2 regions of the Pelomonas baiyunensis genome follow, and region 1 is predicted to be linked to the other one. Evidence: predicted binding sites of a transcription regulator. Region 1 holds the regulator's gene; the other holds the start of a gene.
The links. Region 1 encodes sigma-54, which starts transcription at its own class of promoters, with help from an activator protein. Its sites were predicted from a motif close to TGGCANGNAANCTGCTTT; they were not measured.
Positions count from the first base shown of each region.

Region 2: the regulator sigma-54 is predicted to act here: its motif matches at 2,075-2,092, upstream of xdp1 (exosortase-dependent surface protein XDP1).

Region 1 covers NZ_JBIGIB010000004.1:338,368-345,879, reverse strand. Annotated here, with positions in the region: gene ACG01O_RS15730 (methyl-accepting chemotaxis protein) at 1-1,139, opposite strand, end outside; gene ACG01O_RS15725 (hypothetical protein) at 1,230-1,778, opposite strand; gene ACG01O_RS15720 (RNA polymerase factor sigma-54) at 2,007-3,500, opposite strand; gene lptB (LPS export ABC transporter ATP-binding protein) at 3,753-4,538, opposite strand; gene lptA (lipopolysaccharide transport periplasmic protein LptA) at 4,538-5,155, opposite strand; gene ACG01O_RS15705 (thiol:disulfide interchange protein DsbA/DsbL) at 5,238-5,885, opposite strand; gene ACG01O_RS15700 (thiol:disulfide interchange protein DsbA/DsbL) at 5,960-6,628, opposite strand; gene ACG01O_RS15695 (SPOR domain-containing protein) at 6,660-7,355, opposite strand; gene argS (arginine--tRNA ligase) at 7,352-7,512, opposite strand, start outside.
Region 2 covers NZ_JBIGIB010000002.1:481,948-489,459, forward strand. Annotated here, with positions in the region: gene acs (acetate--CoA ligase) at 1-973, shown strand, start outside; gene xdp1 (exosortase-dependent surface protein XDP1) at 1,161-2,039, opposite strand; gene prsT (XrtA/PEP-CTERM system TPR-repeat protein PrsT) at 2,196-5,006, opposite strand; gene ACG01O_RS08605 (retropepsin-like aspartic protease family protein) at 5,076-5,738, opposite strand; gene ACG01O_RS08610 (YajQ family cyclic di-GMP-binding protein) at 5,738-6,226, opposite strand; gene murB (UDP-N-acetylmuramate dehydrogenase) at 6,267-7,346, shown strand; gene ACG01O_RS08620 (DNA ligase) at 7,346-7,512, shown strand, end outside.

The DNA of each region.
Region 1 (7,512 bases):
GCGGCTTCCACCGCGGCGTTGAGCGCCAGGATGTTGGTCTGGAACGCAATGCCGTCGATGACGCCAATGATGTCGGTGATCTTGCGCGAGCTCTGCGAAATCGCCTGCATGGTGTCCACCACCCGGCTCACCACCTGGCCGCCGCGGTCGGCCGCGGTGCTGGCGTTGCGGGCCAGGTCGGACGCGCTCTGCGCCGTGTCGGCCGTGTTGCGCACCGTGGCGGTCAGCTCTTCCATGGACGAGGCGGTCTCCTCCAGGTTGGCAGCCTGCTGCTCGGTGCGCTGGCTCAGGTCGGTGTTGCCGGCGGCGATTTCCAGCGTGGCCGTCTGCATGGTGTCGGCCGCCGTGCGCACCTCCAGCATGATGCGGCTCAGGTCGGTGTTCACGGCGGCCAGCGCCTGCATGAGCCGCCCCACCTCGTCGCCCGACTGCATGCGGATCTCGCGCGACAAATCGCCCTCGGCGATGGACTGCGCCACCGACACCGCCTCCGCCAGCGGCCGCGTGATGCTGAGCTGGATGCGCCAGGCCACCACCGCGCCCACGGCCAGCGCCGCCAGGGACAGGCCGATGATCAACGCCACCGACGTGCGGTAGGCCGACGTGGCCGCAAGGTCGCGTTCGTGGGACGCGGCCTGGATGGTTTCGATCACCGCATCCAGCGCCTGCACGTGGGCCTGCTGGGCGGGGCGCAACTGGTCGCGCACCATGGCCGAGGCGCCGGCCATGTCGTCGTTCATGGTCAGGTCCACGATCTTCTCGATCAGGCCCTTCGTGCCGGCCAGCGCAGTCGCGGCGCGGGCCAGGGCAGCGCGGGCGGGCTCGTCCTGCACCATGCCGGCCAGCGTTTGCGCGGTCTTGTCGTAGTCCTGCCGCGCGGCCTTCATCAGGTCGAACTCCTTCTTCTTGAAGGCCATGTCGTCCTGCATGATGACGTCGCGGATCGTCACGCTCTGGTAGCGCGCCAGGTCACGCAACTTGCTGGCCAGGCGCTCGGGCGCCTCGCCGGTCACGGCGGCCAAGTCGGCCTTCAACGCGGCCAGGCGGCTCAGGGCCAACATGCTGTCAATGCCCAGCAGCGCCAGCACCAGGGCAAAGCCCAGCACTAGGCGTGGGCCCACTTTCAACGAGGTGAGCATCACGGCATCCTTTCCTCGGGAGGAATCTGTGCCGGCCACGCGAGCGGGCCGGATGGGGTCAGGGTCGGGCCGCGGCGCGGCCGGGGCGCCTTACTTGGCCGTCACGGCGCTGTGCAGCACGCCGATGGGCTTGCCGCCGTCCAGCACCGGGGCCGACAGCTGCACGCTGGGCACCTGGGTGGACGGGTCCGGCTTGACCTCTTCGGCCGCCCAGGCCTGGCCCTTGATGGCCTGTGCGAACACCGGGCGGGCCACGTTGTTCCAGATCAGCGGGCGCACGCTGGCCGCGACCAGATTGCCCTTGTGATCCCGCAGCACCAGCTTGTTGATGGTGTCGTCCTTGGCCTCCCAGTCGGCAATCTGCCGGCTGGTCTTGGTTTTGAGCAGCGTCTGGATGAAGGGATCGGTGTCTGGCAGGTCCACCCACTTGCCATTGCTCATGCCGGGGTCGCCCTTGGCATTGGCTTCCTTCACGGCGGCCACCATGGCCGGGTCGGCCGCCAGGGCCACGAGCTTGGCTTTGCTCTTGTCCACCTTGGCTTGCAGCTCGGCAGGCAGCGAGGCGGACGCCTGGATGCAGGTGAACAGGCCAGCGGCGGCGGCCAGCGCCAGCCAGGAGCGACGTGCGAGAACGGGCATCTTCAAACTCCCTGAATGATGGGTGCCAGAACGGGGTCGACGCCTCGGCTCGGACTTCACGCCGGACTGCTGGGGTTCCGAGGCGGTCTGCGAACGGTTCCGTCACAGGGACTAACCGCATCGCGAAGCGGAGTCTCCGCGCCTGCTCGGGTCAGCGCAAGCGCGGCGTTTGGCGCGCAACGGCGGGGTTCGGGAGTTTTTCTCGTTTGGGCCGCAGCCCGAGGCGGCTTACAGCGCCTTGCGCAGGTTCGCCGGGGCGATCTTCATGCCTTCGCGGTACTTGGCCACCGTGCGCCGCGCGCACTGGATGCCTTGTTCCTCCAGCATGGCGGCCAGCGCGCTGTCAGACAGCGGCTTCTTGGTGTCTTCCGCGGCCACGAACTGCTTGATCAACGCCCGCACGGCAGTGCTGGACGCCTCGCCGCCGGCTTCCGTGCTCAGGCCCGAACCGAAGAAGTACTTCAGCTCGAAGGTGCCCCAGGGCGTGGCCATGTACTTGGCGGTGGTGACGCGGGAGATCGTGCTTTCGTGCAGGCCGAGTTCGTCGGCAATCTCGCGCAGCACCAGCGGCTTCATGGCCAGCTCGCCGTGGGTGAAGAAGCCGCGCTGGCGCTCCACGATGGCGGTGCTGACGCGCAGGATGGTGTCGAAGCGCTGCTGGATGTTCTTGATGAACCAGCGCGCCTCCTGCAGCTGCCCGCCCAGCGGCGAGTTGCTGATGCCGCCGCGCGTGGCGCGCAGCGCGTTGGCGTAGAGCTCGTTGATGCGCAGCTTGGGCGCCACCTCGGGGTTGAGCATCACGCGGAACTCGCGCCCCACCTTGCGCACGATGACGTCCGGCACGATGGCCGCGGCCGCGCCTTGTGCAAAGCGCCGCCCGGGTTTGGGCTCGAGTTGCGTGATCAGCGCCTGCGCCTCGCGCAGCAGCGCTTCGTCGGCGCCGGTCTCGGCCATCAGCCGGCGCATGTCGCGCTTGGCCAGCAGTTCGAGATGACCCTTGCAGATCAGGATGGCAATCACCTGCGCCGGGCTCTTGGGCAGCGCGCGCAGCTGCAGCACCAGGCACTCGGACAAGTTGGCCGCGCCGATGCCCGCAGGCTCCAGGCTTTGCAGCAGCCGCAGCGCAAAGCGCAGGCGGTCCAGCAACTCCTCGCGCTCTTCCTCGTCCTCGGCAAAGCCGGCCGCGATGTCTTCCAGCGGGTCTTCGAGGTAGCCGTCTTCGTTGAGCGACTCGATCAGCAACTGCAGCACCGCGCGGTCTTCGGCCGACAGGTGGTGGCCGGCCAGTTGTTGCGCCAGGTGCTGGGCCAGCGTGAGTTCGGCCGACTCCTGGCTCTCGCGCTCGCCGTCGTCGTCGCCGCTGGCACTGCCGCTGCTGGAGGGCAGCTCGCGGATGCCGTCGAAGTCGTCGCGCTCGGTGCCGTTTTCCCAGTCGTCGCGCTCGGTGCCGCCGAAGTCGTCACCGCTGAGCTCGGCGGCTTCCGGCTCGCCGCCTTCGGGCGTGTTGTCGCTGCCGGTGCTGTCGGCCGGGGCGTTGGTGGCGAGTTCCGGCGTGCTGACGCTGAATTCCTCCTCCGTCTCCAGCAACGGGTTGCTGGCTAGCATCTGCTCCACTTCCTGGTGCAACTCCAGCGTGGACAGCTGCAGCAGCCGGATGGACTGTTGCAGCTGGGGGGTCAGCGCCAGGTGCTGACTGAGGCGGACCTGGAGGGTCTGCTTCATGGTGCAACGTCGCGATGAAGGTTTCGCGGGCCGAGCGCCGGGCCGCGCCCAAGCCGGCCCGCCAGGGCGATGTGCTTGCGGCTCCATGCCGCAAGCATCGCCGTCCCCTCGGGGGCTGAGGCTGGACACATGGCGCCCGGGGGGCGGCATGTGCCTGCCGAAGGGCCGCGACCCAGGGCGCGGCGCGGTCTGCAAGACCGGTCAGACTGGCCCGCGTTCAGCGGGGCAAGGCTGGACGAGGGGCTCATGGCGTCACATCTTGAAGTTTTCGCCGAGGTAGACCTTGCGCACGTCGGCGTTGGCCACGATCTCGTCGGGCATGCCTTCGGCCAGCACGGCCCCTTCGCTGATGATGTAGGCCCGGTCACAGATGCCCAGCGTCTCGCGGACGTTGTGGTCGGTGATCAGCACGCCGATGCCGCGCGCCTTCAGGAAGCCGATGATGCGCTGGATCTCCAGCACCGCGATCGGGTCCACGCCGGCGAAAGGCTCGTCCAGCAGGATGAAGCGCGGCTGGGTGGCCAGGGCGCGGGCGATTTCCACCCGTCGGCGCTCGCCGCCGGACAGGGCCGGGGCCGGGCTGTCGCGCAGGCTGTCGATGGACAGGTCGTGCAGCAGGCCATTCAGCAGTTCGTCGATGCGCGCCTTGGACAGCGGGCGGCCGGCGTCGTCTTGCTGCAACTCCAGCACCGCGCGGATGTTTTGCTCCACCGTGAGCTTGCGGAAGATGGACGCTTCCTGCGGCAGGTAGGACAGGCCCAGGCGCGCGCGTTGGTGGATGGGCAGGCGCTGCACTTCGGCGCCGTCGATGCGAATGACGCCGGCGTCCGAGCGCACCAGGCCCACGATCATGTAGAAGCTGGTCGTCTTGCCGGCGCCGTTGGGGCCGAGCAGGCCCACCACCTCGCCGCAGTCCACGCGCACGTGCACGTCTTTCACCACGCGGCGCACGCCGTAGCTCTTGGCCAGGCCTTCGGCCTCCAGGCGGCTGCCGCAGGCCGCGGCGGTGTTCGCGGGGCTGACCGCTGCCGCGCTCATCACGAGGGCTTGCCCGGTTGCAGCGTGGTGGACGGCTTCAGCGGCAGGCTGGCCGGCGGGGCCGACGCGGCGTCGTCGCCCGGCTGCACGCGCGGCATCATGACGATGCGGGTGCGGCCGTTCGGGTTGGGCGAGGTGCTGCCGCCTTCCAGCGTGAACACTTCGGTGCGGCTGTCGTACACGATGACCGCGCCGGTCACTTCTTCCGCCACGGCCGCGCCGCGCAGGCGCCGCACGGTGGCGTTGCCGATGAAGCGCACGGTCTCGGTGCGGGTGTCGTACTCCAGCTGATTGGCCACGCCTTCGATGGACTCCCCCGGCACGTCGCGCGCCTGGCGGAAGCTCACCGGCTGGCCCGGAGCCCCGGTGGCGAACGCCTGGTGGTAGCCCTCGCGGGTCTCCTGCATGTCGACCTTTTCGGCCTTGAGCAGCAGGCTGCCCTTGGTGATGACCACGTTGCCCAGCAGCTCGGTGCGCTGGTTCACGGCGTCGACGCGCCCCAGCTTTTCCTGCGTGAAGATGAAGGGCTTGAGCCGGTCGGCCTTCTCGGCCTGGGCGGCCGGCAGCGCCAGCGCCAGGGCAAGCACGGGAACGAAGGAGATCAGGTGGCGGGACATGGCGGCACGGAAGTTGCAGGCCATTCTAGGGGCCTGCCGTGCCGCTCAGGCTTTCCCTCGCGGCAAGCCTGTCAGGAATCGTTCAAGCCCGCGCCAGCTTCAGCAGCTGGCTGGCCACGGCCAGGGCCTGCTGGCCTTGCGTGGCTTCGCTCTGGCCTGGTGTGCCGGCCAGGCTGGGGCTGGTGCGCCAGCGGCCGCCTACCACCAGGGCCGGCACTTCCTGGGCGCCGGCCAGCTCGGCCAGCTTGCTGCCCTGCTGCACCTTGGCCTGGATGCCGAAGGAGTTGAAGGCCTGCTTGAACTTGGCGGTGTCCACGCCCAGCTGGCCCACCAGGGCCGTCACGGCGGCTTCATCCGTGGCTTGCACGCCCCCGCGGTGGAAGGCGTTGAAGATGCCGCTGTGCACCTGGGGTGTCATGGCGCCCATCGCCTCCAGCGCGTAGAACATGCGCTGGTGCAGCTTCAACATCAGCTGCTGGCCCACCGGCACGCGTCGGAAGCTCACATCCGCCGGCAGCTGGTGCACCCAGGCTTCCAGCAACGGATCGAACGCGTTGCAGTGCGGGCACATGTAGAAGAAGAACTCGATGACCTCGATCTTGCCCGGCGTGCTGGGCAGGGGCTGACCGAGGCGCACGTAGTGCTTGCCTTCCACCGGGGTGCCTTGGGCCCAGGCGGCCGGACCGAAACCCGCCGCGATCAGTGCGGCGGTGGCGTGGCGGCGAGTCACGACGGCACCCTTCGGCCTGACGGCCGGAGCCGTCAGGTGGGAGGGCGCGTGCTTGGGGCGGCCCGGCGCGGCGCTCATGCCTTGTTCCGCGCGCGCTGGATGAGGAAGTCGGTGATCTGCAGCGCGCGGGCGCCCAGTTCATGCTCGGGCAGGCGCTGGCCCAGGCCCACACCGGCCTGGCCGGGCGAGGTCAGGAAGCGGCCGGCCACGCCCAGCATGGGCACGCCGTCGATGCGGTAGGCCTCGGACAGCTTTTCGGCCTGCGAGCACTTGGTGGCCACGCCGAAGGAGTTGTAGGCCTCCTGGTACTTCACCGGGTCGATGCCCAGCGGGCTCAGGAACTTGGCTTGCTCCTTGGCGTCATCCAGCCCCAGGCCTTGCTGGTGCATGGCGTTGAAGATGGCGGGGCGGGCGGCGGCTTCTTTGCCCAGGGCTTCCAGCGCGTAGAACATGCGCTGGTGGATCTTGACGTTGGCGCGGAAGGCCACGTGCACCTTGCGGAAGGCCACATCGGCGGGCAGCTGCTTGGCCCAGGCTTCCACGGCGGGCTCGAAGGCGTAGCAGTGCGGGCAGCCGTACCAGAAGAACTCCACAACCTCGATCTTGCCGGGCGTGGTGCTCAGCGGCGGGTTGATGACCTGGTAGTTGCGGCCTTCGACCGGGCCGCCTTGGGCCAGGGCCGAACCGGTGGCGCCCAGGGCCGGGGCCGAGGCGAGCAGGGCAGAGAAATCACGGCGCTTCATGGCGGCAGTCATCCTTCAGTACGGGGTGCGGTCAGCGTTGTACACGAACGAGGTTGGCCTCGAAGCCAGCCCCCTCAATCTTGCGTTGCAGGTCTTCGGCGGCTTCCCGGGTGTCCGACGGGCCCAGGCGCACGCGGTACACGGTGCGGCCGTTCTGCTCCCGCTCCATGACCTTGGCGGTGAAACCCTGGATGGCCAGCTTGGCCTTCTGGGATTCCGCGTCTTCGGGGCGGGTGAAGGCGCCGGCCTGCACGAAGTACACGTAGCCATCGGCGCCCGCTGCTGCAGCCTGCGGCGCGGTGGCGGCTGGGGCAGAGGCCGCCGGGGCGTCCGCCTTGGCGGCAGCCGGTTTGGCCGCAGGCGCCGGGGCGGGCGCGGCCGTGCTGGCCGACGGGGCCGGAGCGGGTGCGGTGGTGGCGGCGGTCGGGGCCGGCGTGGCCGGGGCCGTGCCGGTGGCGGCAGGCGGGTTCACCACGCCGCTGGCGCTGCGGGCGGCCTTGCCGGCCAGCGGGGCGTTCGGGTCCCAGTTCTTGTTGCGCTCGGCCTCGGCGGCGTCCTGCTCAGCGGTGCGCTGGGGCACCTTGTTCACAAAGGGAATGGGCACCTTGGTGATGTACAGCGCCACACCCAGGGCAATGGCCAGGCCGACCAGCAGGCCGACGATCAGCCCCAGAACGAAGCCGCCCTTCTGGTTCTTCTGGCCGGCAGGTTTGGACGCAGCAGTCATTCGCTCTCCGAGGTTTCCGTGGTGTCCGCAGTGTCGCGGCTCATTTGTTCAGGGGCGCTCACGCCCAGCATGCCCAGCGCATTGGCCAGCACCTGGCGGGTGGCCTGCAGCAGGGCGACGCGGGCACGGCTCAGCTCGGGGGTCTGGTCCAGCACGC
Region 2 (7,512 bases), on a different contig from region 1:
AGGCGTGCCGACCTACCCGGACGCTGGCCGCTTCTGGCAGATGATCCAGAAGCACAAGGTCACGATCTTCTACACGGCGCCCACCGCCATCCGTTCGCTCATCAAGGCGGCGGAATCGGACGACGCAGTGCACCCGAAGAGCTACGACCTGTCCTCGCTGCGGCTGCTCGGGTCGGTGGGCGAGCCCATCAACCCCGCCGCCTGGGAGTGGTACCACGAGCACGTGGGCGGACGCCGCTGCCCCATCGTCGACACCTTCTGGCAGACCGAAACCGGCGGCCACATGATCACGCCGCTGCCCGGCGTGACCAATCTCGTGCCGGGTTCTTGCACGCTGCCCTTCCCGGGCATCACGGCGGCCATCGTGGACGAAACGGGCAACGACGTCCCCAACGGGCAGGGCGGCATCCTGGTCGTCAAGAAGCCGTGGCCCAGCATGATCCGCACGATCTGGGGTGACCCGGAGCGCTTCAAGAAGAGCTACTACCCGGCGGAGCTCAAGGGCTACTACCTGGCGGGTGACGGCGCCATTCGCGACGCGGAAACGGGTTACTTCACCATCACCGGCCGCATTGATGATGTGCTGAACGTGTCCGGCCACCGCATGGGCACGATGGAAATCGAGTCGGCGCTGGTGAGTTGCACCGAGCTGGTGGCCGAGGCGGCGGTGGTCGGTCGTCCGGACGACACCACGGGCGAAGCGATTTGCGCGTTTGTCGTGCTGAAGCGTCCTCGCCCCAGCGGTGATGAAGCCAAGGCCATCGCCAAGCAACTGCGCGACCACGTGGCCAAGGAAATCGGTCCCATCGCCAAGCCCAAGGACATCCGCTTCGGCGACAACCTGCCCAAGACCCGCTCCGGCAAGATCATGCGGCGCTTGCTGCGTTCGGTCGCCAAGGGTGAGAGCGTCACGCAAGATACCTCGACGCTGGAAAACCCGGCGATCCTGGAGCAACTGGGCCAAGCGTACTGACCCCGCGCAGCGGCCTGCGCCGCGGGTGGCCCTGCGGCGCATGGCGCTGCAGGGCAACGCGGGTTCTTGCTCGGGGTTTTGCCGGCGATGACGGCGCGGCCCCTGGACGAATCTCGCCTCGTGCAAGTGGTGGGGGCAAAGAAAAAGGGCACTCTTTCGAGTGCCCTTTTCGCTATGCAGCGTGTCTTTAGACTGCCGACGACTTGCGGCGGCGCAGGCCGAACATGCCCAGCAGCGCGCCACCCACCAGGGCCAGCGATGCCGGCTCCGGCAGACGCTTGCCGCCGCAGTCCGCGCCCTTGACGGACGAGCAGGTCGTGCCTGTTACGCCGAACAGCTTGAAGTAGTCGTCGCCATTCGTCAGCGTTCCAGCATCGCGCGTTTGCGAGGCCGTGCTGGTGAAGGCCGAGTTGTAGGCGCTGATCAGCCACCAGCTGGAGCCCTTGTTGGAGCTGCCGCCCGCGCCCGATCCGTTGGCTTGGCTGGTGTTCACCACGTTGTAAATCGGCGTGGTGTCGACGGCCATGTCACCGTAGTTACCCACCAGTTCCCAGCCCGTCATGGACTTGGCGGTCTTGCCTTCCAGGCCCGTCGGGTTGCCAGCGCCGGTCCAGCGGAACAGCGACACGTCCACCGAAGAGCTGCTGTTGGTCCAGCCCAGGCCAATGCTGCTCAGGATGACGCTGCTGCTGAACTGCAGCAGCACGCCTTCGGTGTTCACCACGTTGTCGATGGCGTGATTCGGGGTGCCGCAGCCACCCGCGCCGTTGTCGTTCGTCGAGCACACACCCTGACCGGAACCGTTTTGGTTGGTCAGCGTGGCTGCTGCCCAGGTGGAAGCGCCAGAGGCCGCGCCGAAGTTGGCGTTTGTGGCGTAGAACGCAGCCAGTTGCACGGTGGCCGTGCTGGCGACGGCATCCTTGCTGGTGATCGTGGTCGTCCCGGCCGTGCCGATCGGCGTGATCGTCTGGTTCTCGAACGTCCAATTGGCCGAAGCTGCACCGGACAGGCACAGACCTGCGATCAGGGTGGCCCAGGGCGTTGCGCGGAAGGTCTTGACGGTCATGGTGTTGCGGGGATCAGAATTTGACTGGACGATCTGAAGCACTTTTCGTGCCATGGTGTGGATGCGCTTGCAAATCAGTGACTTGCCCTGGCATCCCCCTAAATCGTTGAAAAATTGTAAGGAGCGCCGACACCCGCGGCGATGCCTCGGGCCCCCTCACTTGAGTGAGGCTAGCAGTTTTTTTGCGTCGTCAACGCTGCTCAGGCTGCGCGGCGACTGCAATGCCGCCTCCAACTCCACGCGGGCTTCGGCCGGCCGCTGTGCGCGGGCGAGTGCCGCGCCGAGGTGATATCGGATTTCACCGTCATTAGGTGCCCGCAGGCGGGCATCGCGCAAAAACTGCAGCGCGCGGTCGACGTTGTTGCCCTGAACGAGGTGGGCCCAGCCAGCCGTGTCGAGGTAGGTGGCGTTGCGACTGTCAAGCTTCAGTGCGCGCTCTGCCGTGGCTACGGCCGCCGGGTCTTTCAGGGCGATCAGCACGTTGGCGAGGTTGTTAAGCGCGTCGGCCCGGTTGGGTTGCAGCTTGATCAGGGCTTCGTAATGGCGGCGCGCGGCGCCGAAGTCTTTGGCGCGCACATTCATTTCAGCCAGGCCACTCAACACGATGGCGTCGCCTGGCGAGCGCTTGAGCCAGGCGTCGCCCGCGTCAAGCGCCGGCTTGAGCTGGCCCTGGCTGGCCAGGGTCTTGATCCACTTGAGCAGGCTGGCGCCGGATTTCTCGAGGTCGTGCGCTTGTTTGAAGGCGTCGACCGCGGCCATGCCCTGGCCCCGTGCCAGCGCCACGTCGCCCAGCAGCGTGTAGCCCAGGGGATTCTTGGGTGCGTTCTGAATGATCTGCCGCACGCGCTTTTCGGCCTTGGCCGGATCTCCCTGCGAGAGCTCCACGCTGGCAAGCAAGCCTTGGGCGGGCAGCGACTCGGGCGTGCCGCTGAGGGCCTTGTCCAGGCTGTAGGCGGCGCCGGCGAGGTCGCTGACCAAGATCTGCTGACGCGCCACGTCGATGAGCTTCGGCGTGTCAAAGGCGGCGCGGCGCGATGCATTCGTGAGCGTGGCGCGGGCGCCGGCCGGGTCGCTGTTGGCGGCCTGGGCGGCGGCGTAGGCCTGCAAGGCTTCAACGTCGTCCGGCGTTTTGGCCAGCAGGGTCTTGGCCGCTTCCACCGCGCGTGCCGGCTGGCCTTGGCGAAGCAGCCAGGCCACGAGGGCGAAGTTGGGGCGCGTGTCTCGCGGGCCGCTGGCGGCGGCGCTTTCCTCCAGCCATTTCAGCGCGTCGTCGTTCTTGCCCCAGAGCTCGTTGACCAGCGCCAACTCGAACAAGAGGTTCACGTTGCGCGGCTCGGTGCGCAGCAGCGTGCGCAGGCGGCGGTCGGCCTCGGCGTGGCGGCCGGCGAGGGCATCCAGCCGGGCCAGGCCCAATTGGGCGTCCACCAGCTTCGGGTCCAGCTTGGCGACCTGTTCATAGGCGGCGCGGGCGCCGACGTAGTCTTTGGCCTGCGTCTTGGCAAAGGCCTGCACCATCAGCACGGTGGGGTTGCTGGGTTGCGCTTTGGCCAAGGTGTCGGCCGTGGCCAGGGCCTTGTCCAGCTGGTTGTTGCGCAGGTGCACGGTGACCAGGGCCAGGCCCGCCGCGGTTTGGCGGGGGTCGGCCTTGTAGGCGCGGGCCAGCTCGTCGGCGCCGGTGGGCGCGTTGCCACTCTGAAGCAGCGAAAGACCCAGCACCGTGCGGTACTGCGGCGAGTCTGCGGCTTTGAGGGCGTCTTGCATCAGCGCGGCGGCTTTGGCGTGCTTGCCCTGCCCCATGTAGGCCGAAGCGAGCATCAGCAGGGCCTGGCCGTCGCCCGGGCGGGCCTTGACGTAGCCTTCCAGCAAGTCGGCCGCGCGGCCGACGTTGGGCTCGGCCAAGGCAATCTGCGCGAGCAACTTGTTGAGCGGGTTGCCGGCCTGTTGCTTCACGGCCAGTTCCAGGTAGGGCTTGGCCTTTTCCAGCTCGCCCAGCGTGAAGTGCGCCAGGCCGTTGAGCATCAGGAACTGCGGGCGGAAGCGGATGTTGGCCACCGGCACCGGGTCCAGCAGGTCGGTGATCTTCTTGAGCGCCGCCTTCATGGCGACGGCATTTCCGGCTCGCTCGGCCAGCACGGCGCGCAGGTAGGTGCCGCGCGGGTCGTTGGGCTTGAGCTTTTGCAGTTCGTCGAGTTCGGCCGCGGCGTCGGTGTCGCGGCCCAGGTCGATCAGCAGGCCCGCGCGGGCCAGGCGCGTCTCGGCATGCTGGGGCTGCACTTTGACGGCTTTGTCGTACTGTGCCAGCGCCTGGGCGATGTCGTTCATCGCGTGGTAGACCGAGGCCTTTTGGTACAGGGCCTCCACGTTTTGCGCGTCCAGCTTCAGGGCCTGGTCGGCCGCGGCCATGGCTTCGGGGAACTGGCGGGCGCGCACGCGCAGCGGCACCTCGGCCACCCAGCTGCTGGCATCTTTGGGGTTGAGCGTGCGCGCCTCGGCGACGGTGGCCAGCGCGGTTTTGGCGTCGCCGGTGTCGGACTGCGCGACGGCGCGCTCCAGCAGCAGCGCTTGCTTGATGCCCACCGGCAGGCCGTTGGGCGCCAGGCGCGGGTCTTCGAGCATTTGGGGTTGCTTGCCCTGCGCCATGAGTGCGGCGGCCAGACCCAGGGCCACCTCGGCACGGTCCACGCCCAGGCGGATGGCTTCGGCAAACGCCACTTCAGCAGCGCCCGGCTCGCTGTTGGCCAGCAGCGCTTTGCCGAGCAGCACGTGAACCGACAGCTGGGTTTTGTCGGCCTGCAGGGCGTTCTTGAGCTGGATGATGGCCCCGCTGATGTCGCGCTTCTCGTAGCGCTGCAAGGCGTCTTCGTAGAACCGCGACGCCTTGGCCGCGTCTTGCGCCTGCGCCACCGGCGTGCCGGACATCAACAGGGCGGCCAGCAGGCCGGAGAGCAGGGCGGGGCGAGGGGTCATTGAGGCGGGCCGGCGGCAAACGAAGGGCGCCGGATTCTTGCAGATGGCCCCGCGCTGTGGGCGCCGGCCTCAGTAGCGCAGGTCAAGGGTCATGACGTCGTTCTCGCGGCGCATCTGAAATCGCGTCAAGAAGCTGTTGCCCAGCAGCACCTGCGGCATGGCACCGGGCACCACGATGGCCTCCACGTTGCGAAGTTCCACGTCGCCGATGCGGACGGTGGCCAGTTGCACGCCGTAAGCCGCTGCGATGCCATTCGCCGTTTGCGTGGCCACGCGGCGGCCGGTCTGGTACTTGAGCCCCAGGCGATCGGCCTCGCCTTGGCTGAGCGCGACGAACGTGGCGCCGGTGTCCACCATGAACTGTGTCGCCCGGCCGTTGATCGCGCCCGTGCTGGTGAAGTGGCCGCCTGAGCCCATGGGCAGCACGATCTGCCGGCCAGCCGTACTTGCATTGGGTGCCAGGCGGGCGGGGGCCGCGCCGAGCGTCAATTCAAGTCGCTGGCCGCCCAACTCGACCGTGGCACGGCCATCGTCCAGCGCCAGCAGCTTCACGCCTTGCGCGGAGCCGCCGACCTGCACCGTACGCGGCTCACCGTCGATCAGCAGCAGGGCGCTGCGCGCGCCCATCGTGCCTTGCAACTGCACACGGGTGGCAGACGCTTGCGCCAGCGCGCCGGTCCAGGGCGCGCATGCGGCGAGCAGCGCCAACGCAGCCAGTGGGCGGCGCAGCATCAGTCGCGGAAGTTGGTGTAGTTCAGCGGCGTGTCGGGGAAGGACTTGCGCAGGTGGTTGATGCCGGTCTGCAGATCGTCGCGGTTCTTGCCGGTCACGCGCACCACGTCGCCTTGGATGCTGGCTTGCACCTTGAGCTTGCTTTCCTTGATGGCCGTCACGATCTTCTTGGCCAGCGGCGCGTCGATGCCTTCCTTGATCTTGTAGACCTGGCGCACCTTGTCGCCGCCGAGCTTTTCGATCTTTTCCTGCTTGTCCAGGAAGCTGATCAGCACGTCTTGCTTGGTGAGCTTGCCGTACAGCACGGTCTCGATCTGTTCGAGTTGGAACTCGCTGTCGCCTGTGGCGTGGATTTCCTTGTCCTTCAGTTCGACCTTGGCACCGGTGCCTTTGAAGTCGAAGCGGGTGCCGATCTCTTTGATGGCGTTGTCCACCCCATTGCGGATTTTCACGTGGTCGGGTTCGAGGACGGCGTCAAAGCTGGGCATGGCAAATCTTGGGAGAGGTTGAATCAGCGAAAATTTTCCCATGCCCGCATCCCCGCTGTCCGCTGAGTCTTCAGCCCCCGACACCTCCGGCCTCGTCATCGAGGCTGGCGTGAACCTCAAGCCCTACAACACCTTCGGCCTGCCGGCCGTGGCGCAACGCCTGGTGCGCATCCGCGAAGCCGCCGATGTGCGGCGCGTGGTGGACCACCCCGAGCTGGGCCGTGCGCCCAAGTTCGTGCTCGGGGGCGGCAGCAACCTGGTGCTGACCCGGGACGTCGACGCCGTGGTGTTGAAAGTGGAAATTCAGGGCATCCGCTTGCTGGAGACCCGAGAGGACGCCTGGATCGTGGAGGCCGGTGCCGGCGTGGCCTGGCACGACCTGGTGTGCTGGACGCTGGACCATGGCTACCCCGGCTTGGAGAACATGGCGCTGATTCCCGGCACGGTGGGTGCTGCGCCGGTGCAAAACATTGGCGCCTACGGCATTGAAGTGAAGGACCGCCTGGAAGCGGTGGAGGTGATGGACCTCATCACTGGCCGGCCGGCGCTGTTGCCGGCCGATGTGTGCCGGTTCGGCTACCGCGACAGCGTGTTCAAGCACAGCGATTTCGGCGGGCTGGCGGGCAAGAGCGTCATCACCCGCGTGCGGTTCCGCCTGCCGCGGCCGTGGCAGCCGGTGCTGGGCTACCTGGAAATCGAGCGCAAGATGGCTGAAACGGGCATCACGCAGCCTGATGCGCGACAGATTTTTGACTGGATCGTGGCCGTGCGCCGGGCCAAGCTGCCGGACCCCAAGGTCATTGGCAACGCGGGCAGCTTCTTCAAGAATCCGGTGGTGTCGGCCGAGCAGTGCAAGGACATCATCGGCCGCGACCCGGGCATCGTGCACTACCCCATGCCGGACGGCAGCGTGAAGCTGGCGGCCGGCTGGATGATCGATGCCTGTGGCTGGAAGGGCAAAACGGTGGGGGGTGCTGCGGTGTACGACAAGCAGGCCCTGGTGCTGGTCAACAAGGCCGATGCGCGAGGAGCAGAAGTGGTGACGTTGGCTCGGGCGATTCAGGAAAGTGTCTACGGGCGGTTCGGCATCCGTTTGGAGCCGGAACCGGTGGTGCTGTGATGCTGCGCCGGCGAACCCTGCTGGCCGTGTTGGGCGCAGCCGGGGCGCCGGCGTGGGCGCTGGAGCCCTTGCTGGCCCGCAATGCGCCAGCCCGATTGGACCCGCGGCCTTACCTCGTCAGCGAAAAGCTCGACGGCGTGCGGGCGCTGTGGGACGGGCAGCGGCT